Regions from separate parts of the Micromonospora sp. WMMD712 genome, predicted to be linked through region 2. Evidence: riboswitches for the same ligand, from Rfam matches in the RefSeq annotation. Region 2 holds a riboswitch; each other region holds the start of a gene.
The links. A riboswitch is a leader RNA that binds a small molecule or an ion and turns the genes downstream of it on or off. The one in region 2 is predicted to bind cobalamin.
Positions count from the first base shown of each region.

Region 1: it holds a riboswitch for cobalamin, as region 2 does, so the genes downstream of both, cobN (cobaltochelatase subunit CobN) here and O7633_RS23470 (peptidase) in region 2, are expected to answer to the same signal.
Region 3: it holds a riboswitch for cobalamin, as region 2 does, so the genes downstream of both, O7633_RS05905 (ribonucleoside-diphosphate reductase subunit alpha) here and O7633_RS23470 (peptidase) in region 2, are expected to answer to the same signal.
Region 4: it holds a riboswitch for cobalamin, as region 2 does, so the genes downstream of both, bluB (5,6-dimethylbenzimidazole synthase) here and O7633_RS23470 (peptidase) in region 2, are expected to answer to the same signal.

Region 1 covers NZ_CP120743.1:411,778-413,972, reverse strand. Annotated here, with positions in the region: gene cobN (cobaltochelatase subunit CobN) at 1-1,308, opposite strand, end outside; cobalamin riboswitch at 1,597-1,726, opposite strand; gene cpt (chloramphenicol phosphotransferase CPT) at 1,986-2,195, shown strand, end outside.
Region 2 covers NZ_CP120743.1:5,389,893-5,392,087, reverse strand. Annotated here, with positions in the region: gene O7633_RS23475 (hypothetical protein) at 1-121, opposite strand, end outside; gene O7633_RS23470 (peptidase) at 173-1,216, opposite strand; cobalamin riboswitch at 1,315-1,449, opposite strand; gene metE (5-methyltetrahydropteroyltriglutamate--homocysteine S-methyltransferase) at 1,577-2,195, opposite strand, start outside.
Region 3 covers NZ_CP120743.1:1,443,659-1,445,853, forward strand. Annotated here, with positions in the region: gene O7633_RS05905 (ribonucleoside-diphosphate reductase subunit alpha) at 1-1,356, opposite strand, end outside; cobalamin riboswitch at 1,493-1,704, opposite strand; gene O7633_RS05910 (ester cyclase) at 1,947-2,195, shown strand, end outside.
Region 4 covers NZ_CP120743.1:4,637,110-4,639,304, forward strand. Annotated here, with positions in the region: gene O7633_RS20125 (helix-turn-helix domain-containing protein) at 57-1,007, shown strand; cobalamin riboswitch at 1,025-1,224, shown strand; gene bluB (5,6-dimethylbenzimidazole synthase) at 1,260-1,904, shown strand; gene O7633_RS20135 (hypothetical protein) at 1,978-2,195, shown strand, end outside.

The DNA of each region.
Region 1 (2,195 bases), 2.9 Mb from region 2:
CTCGCCCCAGTGCTCGCGGATCCGCTCCCGCAGCGCGGCCGGGACCGCCTCGAACCAGCGCCGGTAGTCCGCCCCCGGCACCCGGGCGTCGGCGGCGGCGAGCTGCTCGGGGGTGAGCCACTCCACGTCGTGGCCGCCGGCGGCGATCAGGGCGTGGATGAGCGCGTCCCCGTCGTCGGGCACCGGCCCGTCGCCGAGGTGGTAGCCGGCGTCGGCGAGCGCGGCGAGCAGCCGCACCGCCGAGGCGGGGGTGTCCAGGCCGACGGCGTTGCCGACCCGGGAGTGCTTCGTCGGGTAGGAGCTGAGCACGATCGCCAGCCGCTTCTCGGCGTGGGGCACGTGCCGCAGCCGGGCCTGGCGCGCGGCGATCCCGGCGACCCGGGCGGCCCGCTCGGGGTCGGGCTCGTAGACCGACAGCCCGTCGGCGTCGATCCGCTTGAACGAGAACGGCACGGTGACGATCCGGCCGTCGAACTCGGGGATGGCCACCTGCATGGCGGCGTCCAGCGGGGACAGCCCGGCGTCGCTGCCGGCCCACTGGTCGCGGGTGCTGGTGAGGCAGAGCGCCTGCACGATCGGCACGTCGAGGGCGGCGAGCGCGCCGACGTCCCAGGCGTCGTCGCCTCCGGCGGAGGCGTCGGCGGCCACCGTCCCGCCGGCGGCGAGCACGGTGACGACGAGGGCGTCGCAGCGGGCGAACAGCTCCAGCGGCCCGTCGCCGGGGGCGAGCCCGCGCAGCGAGCCGCAGAAGATCGGCAGGGGGTTCGCCCCGGCGGCGTCGACGGCGTCGGCGAGGGCGTCGACGAAGGCGGTGTTCCCGGCGAGGGCGTGCGCCCGGTAGAAGACGATCCCGACCGTCGGCCGCTCGGGCTTGACGGGCCGCTCGCCATGGACGCCGTGCCCGGGGGTGGGCGCGGGCGGGGCGAAGCCCTCGCCGGTGAGCAGCACCGTGTCGGAGAGGAACCGGGCCAGCTCGGCGAGGTTGCCCGGCCCGCCCTCGACCAGGTACGCCAGGGCCCCGGTGGCCACCCCGGAGGCCACGGTGGACGCGGCCATCAGCTCCGCGTCGGGCACCGCCTCGCCGCCGAGGACGACCGTCGGCACCCCGGAGCCGAGCACGGCCGCGAGGCCGTCCGGCCACGCCTGCCGGCCCCCGAGCAGCCGTACGACGGCGAGGTCGACGCCGTCGAGCAGCGCCGGCACGGCGTCGGCGGCGACCCGGGCGGGGTTGGCCAGCCGGTAGCCGGCGCCGCTGGCCCGGGCGGCGAGCAGGTCGGTGTCGGCGGTGGACAGCAGCAGGGTGCGCACGGAGGGCTCCGGAGAGTGATGCACGGGGCGGCGGGCAGGCCGCCTGCGGGCAGGCATGGGCGCGGGTTCAGCGGGTACGGCGGGCCTGCGGCCGGCTCACCGGCGCGGGCCGGGGCGCCGGGGGCGCAGCATGGCGCGGTACGCGGGGCTCGGGCTCAGGTGCGGCGACGGGGCGCGGGCAGGCTGCCGCGCGCCAGCAGGCGGCGACGGTGTACGTCGATGTGCGAGACGCCGTGCGTCATCGGGTCCTCCTCGGGTGTCCACGCCCTGGGGTCGCTCCGACGGCCGAAGTATCCTGGCTTCCGGATCGACGCTCTCCCCCGGCCTTCCAACCGCAGACACACGGCCGTGACTCACGAGGGGGGATCGCTCCCCGGTGACAGTGGCGGGACCGCGCCGGAATCGCACCGGCTTCCTTCACTGCCGTCAGGCCGCGAATGCTGCCACACCCGACCGCCGCCGGTCAACGCCGGGCTCCCGGCCACCCCACCCCCCTAACTACATCGATGCCTGACAATTGCATCGGGAATCGGATGCGGCGAAAGCAAATGTCGTACGCCGATGGATGCGACCCGTTCCGCGCGCATTTCCCCGCCGCCCGCCCCCGGGCTGGCTAGGCTGATTCCGATCATCGCCCGCCGGCGCGGGACGGGACTTGCCCGAAGGGAATCCGATCAGTGGCGACGCAGGTCATCGTGCTCAACGGCGGCTCCAGCTCGGGCAAGTCCGCGATCGTCCGGTGCCTCCAGCGCATCCTGCCGCACCCGTGGATCAGTCTCGGCGTGGACGACCTGATCGCCCGGCTGCCGCCGGCCCTGCTGGGCAGCCCCGCCGGGCTGAGCTTCGGCCCACACGGCGAGGTCGACGTCGGCGGGGACTTCCTCGCC
Region 2 (2,195 bases):
TGCCGGTACACGCGGCGGCGTGCGCGGCCTGCGGCGCAGGCTCGACGGCGGTCAGCGCGACGGCGGCGACGGCGGCGGCCAACAGTCCGGCAAGCCGCCTACGAATGACGATTCGAAACATGGGTCCTCCCCGAGAGCAGACGAATGAGAATCAGGCGAGCGACGGAACGGCTCACGGGCAGTCGGGGGTCGGTGCGCCGGTCGTCGCGCCGGCGGCGGACAGGTGGGCGTACCCAGCGCCGGTCAGACCGAGGACGGCCTGCGCGGTGGCGCGGGCGGCGGTGGCCGGGTCGAAGGCGCCGCCGTCGAAGTCGACCGCCCCCCGGTCGGCTGACGCGCCGGCGCAGTCGACCTGGAGTCCGGCGAGGAACGTGCGGGCCCGCGCCCAGGCCAGCGGCCGGTGACCATCGCGCAGCGCCTGCGCGGCGAGCCCGGTGCTGTTCGCGTTCGGTGTTCCCCCTACGTTGGCGAACCCGCCGTTCGCGCCCTGCACCGAGAGCAGCCAGCGCAGCCCCGGGGCGGCGTCGGCCCTGCGGCCGGCCGCCCGCAACGCCTGCACCGCGAGCGCGGTGGCGTCCACGTCGGAGGTGCAGACCGGCTGGGCGGGCAGCAGCGGGTAGCCACCGTCGGCGCAGCGGGTGCCGGCCAGCCAGGACGCGGCCGCTGCCGGCACGCCCTGTGCGGTCCGGTCCAGCGCGAGGATCGCGAAGGACTGACTGAAGGCGTTGCTGTAGTCGCCGAACGCCGACCGGTCGGTGAACCGGCCGGTCGGCGACTGGAGCGAGCGCAGGCGGGCGACCAGGTCCACCCCGCCCACATCCGTCGGGTCACCGCCGCGCACCGCGACGGCGAGGGCGAGTTTGGCGGTGGCGCCGACGTACGCCTCGGTCGTGCCGTCGCCCACGTAGGCGTCGCGGACGTCCGGCCGGCTGACCCAGGCCAGCGCCCGCGTGCCGGAGTCGTCGGCGACGCCGGCAGCGGCGAAGGCGAACACCGCGTCGAGGGTGAGCCCCTGGTCCGGGTAGGCGACCCCGTCGTAGACCACCTCGAAGCGTTCCCCGTCGATTAGTTGCCGGGCCAGCCACCCGGCGGCGGCCTCCGCCCGGGTCGGGCCGGCGGGCGCGGGAGCGGCGAGCGCGGGCGTGGTGACTGTGAGGGCGGCGAGCACACCGCAGAACAGCGCGAGCAGGCGGTGCCGGCTCAGGCGAACGACCATCGGAAGCGCCTTTCCGGCCCGGCGGTCGTCAGAACCCGAACGACCACCGTGGCACGGGGTCGACCGGGACTCCGACCCGTGGGCCACGACGGGTGGGGGAGCGAAATCGCGGGCACGTCGGGTATTCGGGCTTGTCATCGGAGCACACCCCGATGGCCTACCGTTGCGGGCCAGCGCCGGACTTCGACCGGACTTCCCCCTACGCGCACGCTGATGAAGTTGTCGCGTCAGTCTGGCCGGGCGGGGCAGCACGTGTCAATGCGTTGCCCGACATCAACACACGGTGACCATCGCGACAGGGTGACACGGTCGCTCGGCCGTGCCGGGCGGGACGGTGTCGGCGTCCCGCCCGGCCTGCGCTCACCTGCCGCGAAGCTCGACGGCGGCGGCGGCGAGGTGCGCCAGAGACGCCTCGACCTCGGGATAGCTGCGGGTCTTCAGGCCGCAGTCGGGGTTGACCCACAGCCGCTCGGCCGGCACCACCGCCAAGGCCCGGCGAAGCGCCTCGACGACCTCGTCACGTGGCGGGACCCGGGGCGAGTGAATGTCCCACACGCCTGGCCCGACTCCGCGGTGGTAGCCGGCCGCGGCTAGGTCGCCGAGGACCTCCATCCTCGAGCGGGACGCCTCGATGCTGGTGACGTCGGCGTCGAGGGCGTCGATGGCGGCGATGATCTCACCGAACTCGGAGTAGCACAGATGGGTGTGGATCTGGATGTCGTCGGCGACACCGCTGGTGGCCAGGCGGAACGCGCCTACCGCCCAGTCCAGGTAGGCATCCTGGTCCGCCGCGCGCAGGGGCAGGGTTTCCCGCAGGGCCGGCTCGTCGACCTGAATCACCCGGATGCCGGCCGCCTGAAGGTCGCGGCACTCGTCACGCAGGGCGAGGGCGATCTGGTCGGCGGTGACGTTGATCGGCTGGTCGTCGCGCACGAACGACCAGGCGAGGATCGTCACCGGTCCGGTGAGCATGCCCTTG
Region 3 (2,195 bases), 3.9 Mb from region 2:
CACGGCCGTCTCGGCGTCGTCGTTGACCTCCAGGATCTCGGTGCACAGGTTCGACAGGTGGATCACGTTGCCCGGCTCGCCGGTCTGGTTGGACAGCCGGTTGGACGCGTCCTTGAACGTCATCCACCCGTTGCCGGTCTGCGCGAGCGTGCGCATCATCCGCCCGTACAGGTCGCGGGCCTTCACGGTGCGGACGGCCTTCTTCTCCGCCGCCCGGTACGCGGAGTCGAACGCCTCGCCGTAGAGGTCGGGCAGCTCGGGGGCGTCGGACGGGTCGATCAGCGACCAGTCGCCGTCGGCCTCGACCCGGCGCATGAACTCGTCCGGGATCCAGTTGGCCAGGTTCAGGTTGTGGGTGCGCCGGGACTCCTCGCCGGTGTTGTCCCGCAGCTCCAGGAACTCCTCGACGTCCGGGTGCCACGGCTCCAGGTAGACGCAGGCCGCGCCCTTGCGCCGGCCGCCCTGGTTGACCGCCGCCACCCCGGCGTCGAGCGTCTTGAGGAACGGCACGATCCCGTTCGAGCGCCCGTTGGTGCCCCGGATCAGCGCGCCGCGGCCCCGCACCCGCGACCAGGAGATGCCGATGCCGCCGGAGAACTTCGACAGCTTCGCGACCTGGTGGTAGCGCTCGTAGATCGAGTCGAGTTCGTCGCGCGGCGAGTCGACCAGGAAGCACGACGACATCTGGGTGTGCCGGGTGCCGGAGTTGAACAGCGTCGGCGAGCTGGGCAGGTACGCCAGGCTGGACATCAGCCGGTAGAAGGCGACCGCCTCCCCCGGCGTCTGCGACAGTCCGCAGGCCACCCGCAGCAGCCAGTACTGCGGCGTCTCCACCACCAGCCGGGTCTGCGGGTGCCGCAGCAGGTAGCGGTCGGCGACGGTGCGCAGGCCGAAGTACTCGAACCGCAGGTCACCGGCCGGGTCGACGGCGTCGTCCAGCTCGCGGGCGTGGGCGGCCACGAACACGGCCGTGTCGTCGCCGATCAGGCCGAGGCCGTGGGCGTACCGGATGGACTGGCTGAAGCTGTCCACCTGCTGCCCGCGGACCTCCTCGGCCACGTACGCGGCCAGCAGCCGCGCCGCCAGCTTCGAGTACTGCGGCTCCTCGCCGATCAGCTCCGCCGCCGTCTGGATCGACAGCTTGTCCAGCTCGGCGGTGGTCGCCCCGTCGTACAGGCCGCTGATCGTCCTCGTCGCCACCCGCAGCGGATCGACCTCGTCCAGGTCGGCGACCCAGCGCTGCACCGCCTCGACGATCTTGTTGACGTCCACCGGCTCGGTGTCGCCGTCCCGCTTCCGGACCTGCATGACGTGCCGGCGTTGCCCCGGCCCCGCCAGCTCCCGCGTCGCGCCCATGTTCGCCCTCCTCAAGCCCGTCGCCGAGGTCGAGGGCGCGCGGGAGGACGCCGCCGGGCACCCGCGACGGCGCGCTTCGCCGCCGCTGCCCGGCTGATGGCGTCGGCCGTCCCACGCGGCCTTCGACCGCCGCACGCGACGCGTGCGGCACGCTGGCAGGTCTTCGGACTCGCGGGCGTCGTGCTCGGTGCCTACTGGCCGTCGCTTCCCAGGCCCGGCCGGGCCCAGTGCTTCGTTGACGGCGGTCGTTCCCACTCACCGCTGCGGGGCAGCCCCGGATTCGCACCGGGTTCCCTCTTGCCTCGACCACCGTGGAGCGGCGGTCGAACCAGCTACGGGTGACACCATATATGGGCGCAAGGCGAAGATGGCAACACCAGATGATGTGCCGGGCGAGTCGCCTCGCAGCGTGACCCCACCACCGCGACGGGTGAGCGGAGCGCCGGAACCGCGGGCGGCCGGCAGGGCGAGATGCAGTCGGTTGACAGACGCCGCGCGCCGCCGGCCGCACGAGACTGACCGGCGAGCCGTCGCGGCGGGGCCCGCCCCGGCTCGTCACCATCCCGACCCCTCGACCGAGAGGACCACCCATGTCCGAGGAGAACAAGCGGATCGTCCGCGACTACTTCCAGGAGCTCGACCGCGGCCGGACGACCCCGCTGCACCTGTGCACCGACGACTACCGGTTCCACCCGGCCGGGCTGCCGTCGATGGACCGGCAGGGGGTGAAGGAGTTCGGTGACGCCTTCTTCGCCGGCATGACCGACCTGCGCCACCCCCTCGTCGAGCTGATCGCCGACGGGGACCTCGTGGCGCTGCGCTGCCGGTACGAGGGCACC
Region 4 (2,195 bases), 750 kb from region 2:
GCTCCCTCGTGACTGAGGGATGTGGATAGGTGACTTGCAGTAATAATGGCCCGCCGGTGCTCACCCGGTTCTCGACCAGCGATCCGGCCGAGGCGGCGCACGTCTTCGAGACCTCGTACGGCCGCAGCGTGCGACTGGCCGCGGTGGCGACCGGGCTTCCGCTGCGCCACGACCGGTGGAGCACCGGCGCGTTCTGCATCGACGACATCAGCATCTCCCTGGACCTGCGGGTGCAGGCGGAACCGCTCGGGTACGTCCTGCTCGCCGCCCCCCGCCGGGGGTGCTTCGGGCACCGGTGCGACGGGGTCGACGAGCTGATCGGGCCCGGCGAGGTCGGCGTGCTCTACCAGCCCGACCTGCCCGGCTCCTCGTGGTCCAGCGACGTGGACGTGACCTCCGTCCTGCTGGACCTCTCGCTGTTCGACCAGGTCGCCCGCGTCGACCCGGACCGCCCGCTGGCCCCCCTGCGGTTCGCCAGCTTCCGGCCGGTCTGCGCCGATGCCCAGTGGCGGTGGCGGCGGACCGTCCGGTACGCGGAGTCCGTCATCGCCGCCGGTGGCGCGCCGGGCGCGTCCCCGCTCGTGCTCGGCGGCCTCGGCCGCCTGCTCGCCGCGGCCACGCTCGCCGCGTTCCCCAGCAACGCCGTCGTGGCGGACCGGTCATGCGACCGGACCGACGCCCACCAGGGGACCCTGCGCCGGGCGATCGCCTTCATCGAATCGGCCGCCGGGACCGACATCGGTCTCGTCGACATCGCCCGCGCCGCCGCCACCACCCCCCGCGCGGTGCAGCTCGCGTTCCGCAGTCAGCTCGGCACGACCCCGCTGGCCTACCTGCGCCGGGTGCGGCTCGATCTGGCCCGCCAGGAACTGACCCGGGCCGTGCCCGGCGACGGCGTCTCCGTGGCCGTGGTCGCCGCCCGCTGGGGATTCGCCGACCCGCGCCGCTTCGCCGCCCGCTATCTCGCCACGTACGGGGAGCTGCCCGGCCGGACGCTGCGCCGCTGACGCGGGTTAGCATCGCCGGCGGCACGATCATGCGAGGTGCCCCGCCTGCGCGGGGAGAATCGGGAAGCCGGTGTGAATCCGGCACGGGCCCGCCGCGGTGACCGGGGAGCCACCGTCCACGCGCGAGGAGCGCAGCCACTGGCCGTGCGGCTGGGAAGGCGGACGGGCAGGCGTCGATCCGGGAGTCCGAAGACCGGCCTCGCGTCGACCGCCCACCCGTCGAGGTGGGCCGAGCGCAGCGGGAGCCTGCCTGTGGAACTCTACGACGCCATCCGCCGCCGCCGGGACGTCCGGGCCCAGTTCACCGGGGAGCCGGTGCCGGCCGACGCCCTGCACCGGATCCTCGTCGCCGCGCACGCGGCGCCCAGCGTCGGCTACTCGCAGCCGTGGGACTTCGTCCTGGTCCGGGATCCCGCCGTCCGCCGCCGGTTCCACCGGCACGTGCAGGCCGAGCGGGCCGCCTTCGCCGCCACCCTGGACGGCGCGGCGGCCGAACGGTTCGCGCGTATCAAGATCGACGGGGTGCTGGAGTCGACGCTGTCGGTCGTCGTCACCTACGACCCGCAGCGCGGCGGCCCGGCCGTGCTCGGTCGGCACGCCATCGCCGACGCCGGCCTCTACTCGGTCTGCCTGGCCATCCAGAACCTCTGGCTCGCCGCCACCGCCGAGGGGCTGGGCGTCGGGTGGGTCTCCTTCTACCGGGAGCCGTTCCTCGCCGAGCTGCTGGGCGTGCCGGCCGGCATCCGGCCGGTGGCCTGGCTCTGCGTCGGGCCGGTGACGCACCTGGAGACCGTGCCCGACCTGGAGCGGCACGGGTGGCGGCGGGGCCGACCCCTCGCCGAGGCGCTGCACCACGACCGCTGGGCGCGACGGTCGGCTGACCGACCGAACAGCTAATTCAGGTACGTCTATGCGGCGGCTAGGCTGACGTCGCCCTGAGTCATCGCTTGGCTACGTCGGGAGGGGTTCCATGCGTACCACCGTCAAGGTCCTGGCCGCATCCGTCCTCGCCACCCTGGGTCTGGCCGCCGCCGCCACCCCGGCCCTCGCCGCCGCCCCGGCGCCCTTCTGCGAGTCCGGCGCGTCGCAGTTCTACTGCGACGCCAGCAGCACCGGCACGACGACGTGGACCGTCACCTGGTACTCCGGCAGCGTCGGCACCTTCACGACCGCCGGGTCGACCCTCTT